One region of the Curtobacterium sp. MR_MD2014 genome, then DNA from elsewhere that is predicted to be linked to it. Evidence: riboswitches for the same ligand, from Rfam matches in the RefSeq annotation. Region 1 holds a riboswitch; the other holds the start of a gene.
The links. A riboswitch is a leader RNA that binds a small molecule or an ion and turns the genes downstream of it on or off. The one in region 1 is predicted to bind thiamine pyrophosphate.
Positions count from the first base shown of each region.

Region 2: linked by a shared signal. The riboswitch ahead of thiM (hydroxyethylthiazole kinase) and the one ahead of NI26_RS04610 (ECF transporter S component) in region 1 are both predicted to bind thiamine pyrophosphate.

Region 1 is NZ_CP009755.1:994,609-996,803, reverse strand. It holds gene NI26_RS04615 (ABC transporter ATP-binding protein) at 1-330, opposite strand, end outside; gene NI26_RS04610 (ECF transporter S component) at 336-1,085, opposite strand; TPP riboswitch at 1,081-1,192, opposite strand; gene NI26_RS04605 (hypothetical protein) at 1,271-1,591, opposite strand; gene glgX (glycogen debranching protein GlgX) at 1,721-2,195, shown strand, end outside.
Region 2 is NZ_CP009755.1:1,328,002-1,330,196, reverse strand. It holds gene NI26_RS06150 (NUDIX domain-containing protein) at 1-902, opposite strand, end outside; TPP riboswitch at 971-1,066, shown strand; gene thiM (hydroxyethylthiazole kinase) at 1,055-1,963, shown strand; gene thiE (thiamine phosphate synthase) at 1,960-2,195, shown strand, end outside.

The DNA.
Region 1 (2,195 bases):
GTCGCCGATGCGCGACATCACCGTGTGGGCCTCGGGATCCTGCATGACGAGGCCGACGCGCCCGCGGACCGCGCGGGGGTCGGCGCCGTCGACCAGGACCGAGCCCTGCACGGCTGCGGCGGTGTCGTCGTCGGGGTCCGGCTCGTCCGCCAGCACCGCTGCGACCGCGCGGAGCACCGTCGACTTGCCGGCGCCCGAGGGGCCGACGACCGCGACGCGATCACCCGGCTCGACGACGAGGTCGAGACCGCGCACCGCCCACGCGTCGCGCCCGGCGTACCGCCAGCCCCAGTCACGGAAGGCGATCCGCGCCGCCCCCGAGGACGACACGGCCGTCACCGGGCGGCGCGGGACCCGCGCTCGGCCTGCTCGGCAGCAGGCGTCGCGGTGCCGGACTGCGCTCCGTCGAGCGGAACGGTCGCGCCGGTCGGGGCGGACGACTCCTGCGGGGTCGTCGCGTGCGTCCGTCGGGCGTGCTCACGCCCCGCGGCGAACGAGGACAGCACGCCGGTCGCGGCGAGCGCCCGCACGAGCAGCCACGAACCGAGCCCGGCGATCACGGCCCCGGACACCACGGCGGACACGACGTAGACGGTCTTGAACGCCGCGTCGAGCCCCGGGTACCAGAGCACGGTGTCGTTGATGCCGAGGGCGAGCCCCGCGGCGGCACCGGCGAGCACGACGACCGGCAGCCGGTAGGCCCGGTAGAGGAACAGTGCGAGCACGACCTCGGCCCCGAGGCCCTGCACGAGACCGGCCTCGAGCGTCAGCCACCCCCACTGGGTGCCGAGCAGTGCCTCGACGCTGGCGGCGACCATCTCGGCGTAGAGCGCGGCCCCGGGCTTCCGGACGACGATGGCGACGAGCGGCCCGGCGAGCAGCCAGACCCCGCCGAAGAGTGCCTGGGTGCCGGGGAGGACCAGGGCGGCGACGGCGCTGATCGGCTCGTAGCCGAACTCCCAGAGCTTGAAGACGACACCGATCGCGACGGCGAGGACGCTCGCGACGACGATGTCGACGACCCGCCAGCGCAACGAGCGCCTGACGGTGGTGGACGGTGCTGCGGACTGCGTGGATGCAGGCATGGTTGCTGACTCCTCCCTGCGCCGGCATGACCCGGATCAGGTTCGACGGTCGGAGCGCCGTTCGCTCCCTCTCAGCCCGGCGGTCCCGGACTCCCGTGTGTGTGGCAGCAGTCTAGACGCGGTCGCGACCGCGTGACGGACGGGAGGCCCGTGGCGGCGTCGCCACGGGCCTCCCGTCCGGTGGGTCACTTCTTGAGGGCGCGGATCACCTTGCTCAGGGCCTTGCCGGTCACCCAGATGGTGGGGATGCTCACCGCGAGCAGCGAGATCAGGTTCGGCTCGAACTGCAGGTCCTGCCCCGGGCGACGCACGTACGCACCGACGGGGATCGACGCCCCGCCGCCACCGCCGCCGCCGTTCTCGTCGTCCCCGCCGGCGCCGAAGCCGAACCAGCCGATGGACACCGGGATGAGGGTCTGGTCCCCGACCTCGACCGGTTCGCCGTAGTTGGTCGAGACGCCCACGGGGCGCACCTTGTCTGCGATCTGACTCACGATGTTGGCCATGCGCGCGAGGCTACTCGGCGGTTCCTCCACAGGCCGGCGAGCACCTGCGGCCGTCCACCCCTGGGGCTTGTCTGCGGACGCGGACGGCCCGCGCCGATACCGTGGCGGAACCCACACCTGGAGGACTGTTTGCACACCTGGCCCGGCAACCCGTACCCCCTCGGGGCGACCTACGACGGCAGCGGCACGAACTTCGCCCTGTTCAGCGAGGTCGCCGACCGCGTGGAACTGTGCCTCTTCGACGACGCGGGGAACGAGGAGTGCGTCGACCTGGTCGAGGTGGACGCACACGTCTGGCACGCCTACCTGCCGAACGTCGCCCCGGGGCAGGAGTACGGCTTCCGCGTGCACGCCCCGTACGACCCGGCGAACGGACTGCGCGGCAACCCGCACAAGCTGCTCCTCGACCCGTACGCCAAGGCGACCAGCGGGGACATCGACTGGGACCAGGCGCTGTTCTCGTACACGTTCGGCGACCCGGACTCGACCGACGACCAGGACTCGGCGTCCCACATGATGAAGGGCGTCGTCATCAACCCGTTCTTCGACTGGCAGGGTGACCGGGCTCCCCGGGTCCCTTACGGCGAGACGGTGATCTACGAGG
Region 2 (2,195 bases), 330 kb from region 1:
AGGGCCTCGACCCGGGTACGGAGCTCCCGGTCCGCCGTGACGACGACGACCGGTGCGTGTCCGTCGCCGAGCGCCGACCGGGCGGCCTCGACGATCGCGTCGTCGCCGGGACCCTCGGCGCGGACGACCCCGACCGAGTCGGCCGCACCGCCGAGGTCGCCGGCACCGACGGCACCCGCCGCCGTGCCCGCAGCACCGGCACCCGCGCCGGCCGCCCGTGCCTCGCCCTCGAGCACCACCGTCCACCGCGGCCACCAGCGGGCGAAGGGCAACCCGAGCTCCCCCGCGCCCACGCCCCGTCCGGCGAGCGCCGCCACGGACGACAGCAGCCGCTCCGCCGCGCCCGCACGGTCCTTCCACCAGCCGTCCGGCACGCTGCCGACGACGTTCGCCGCGTCCACCACCACGTGCGGGACCGTCTCGATCGCGCCGCGCAGGGCCGGCCACGAGGCACCGAAGCCCGGGTGCAGGGGCAGCGCGTCGACCTCGGCGACGGGGACCCACGACAGCGCGAGGCTCTCGCGGTCCGCGATCACCGGCTCGAACGGGCGGCGGGCGCGACCGACGACGGTCGTGTAGGTCCAGAAGCCCAGGTCGAGCACGGCGGCGTGCCGCAGGTCGATGCCGTCCTCGGGCACCCCGGCCTCCTCCGCGGACTCCCGGAGCGCGGCGGTGACGGCGTCCTCGTCCTGGTGGCGTGCACCACCGGGGATCCCCCACGTGCCGCCGTGGTGGCTCCACTCGACGCGGTGCTGCAGGAGCACCCGGCCGGCACCGTCGTCGACGAGCAGGCCGGCCGCGCCGAAGCGTCCCCAGGCCTTGGTGCCGTCCGGTCCGACGGCCCACGCGTCGCCGGGGTCGCGGGGTCCGGGCGGCGGTCCGGGAGGGGTCACGTCAGGCACCCGTCAACACTGGCACACCGCACCCCCGGAGTGCCCGGAGGAGGTCGTCGGACGTCGTGTACGGTGTCGTCCGAGACACGGGGTGCCGCACCGAGCGGCTGAGATCACACCCGTCGAACCTGCTCGAGCTCGTACTCGCGAAGGGATCGTCCATGCACACTGCTGCGCCCGTACCCGGACCCGCCGGCTCCCCGTCCCCGGACTGGGCCGACCGCACCGCCACGCTGCTCGAGGAGGTGCGCGCCCGCAGCCCCCTGGTGCAGTGCATCACGAACACCGTGGTGCAGAACGTCACGGCGAACGTCCTGCTCGCCCTCGGCGCCTCCGCGGCGATGGTCGACGTCACCACCGAGGCCGGCCCGTTCGCCCGCGTCGCCGACGCCCTGCTCGTCAACACCGGCACCCCGCACCCGGAGCCGCGTGCGGCGTCGGTCGAGGCGGCATCCGCGGCCGTCGACGTCGGCACACCGTGGGTCCTGGACCCCGTCGCGGTCGGCGCGCTGCCGGTCCGCACCGCCCTCGCCCGCGAGCTCCTCGCGCTCCGGCCGACCGTGCTGCGCGGGAACGCCTCGGAGGTCCTCGCCCTGCTCGGCGACGCCGACGGCGGCCGCGGGGTCGACAGCACCGCCGGCACGGACGAGGCGCGGGCGGCAGCGCTCCGGGCGTCGGACGGGAGGCTCGTGGGCGCCGTGGCCGTGTCCGGTCCCGTCGACCTGCTGGTCGCGCCGGGCACCGGCGTGGTGCGGGTCGCGAACGGGTCGCCGCTGCTGACCCGCATCACCGGGGGCGGGTGCGCGCTCGGCGCGGTGGTCGCCGCCTTCGCGGCGGTGGTCCCGGACGACCCGGGCGCAGCAGCCGTCGCCGGGACGGTGGTGCACACGGTCGCCGCCGAGCTCGCCGCGCGTGACGCCGGCGGCCCGGGGACCTTCCAGCCGCTGTTCCTCGACCGGCTGGCGACGCTGACCCCCGAGGACGTCCTCCGGGTGGCGCGCATCACCACGGAGTCCGCACCACCGACGATCCCGGGATCCGCTGCAGCGCCGACGGTGGTCCGACCGTGAGCGCCCCGACGGACCTGGGCGTCTACCTGGTCACCGACCCGGTGCTCGTCGACCGGCACGGCAGGGGCGTGCTCGGCGTCGTCCGTGCCGCGGTCGACGCCGGGGTGCGGCTCGTGCAGGTGCGCGACAAGCAGGCACCGGTCCGCGACATCCTCGCCCTGACCGCCGCGGTGGCCGACGCCGTCGGGGACCGTGCGACCGTCGTGGTGGACGACCGGACGGACGTCGCGCT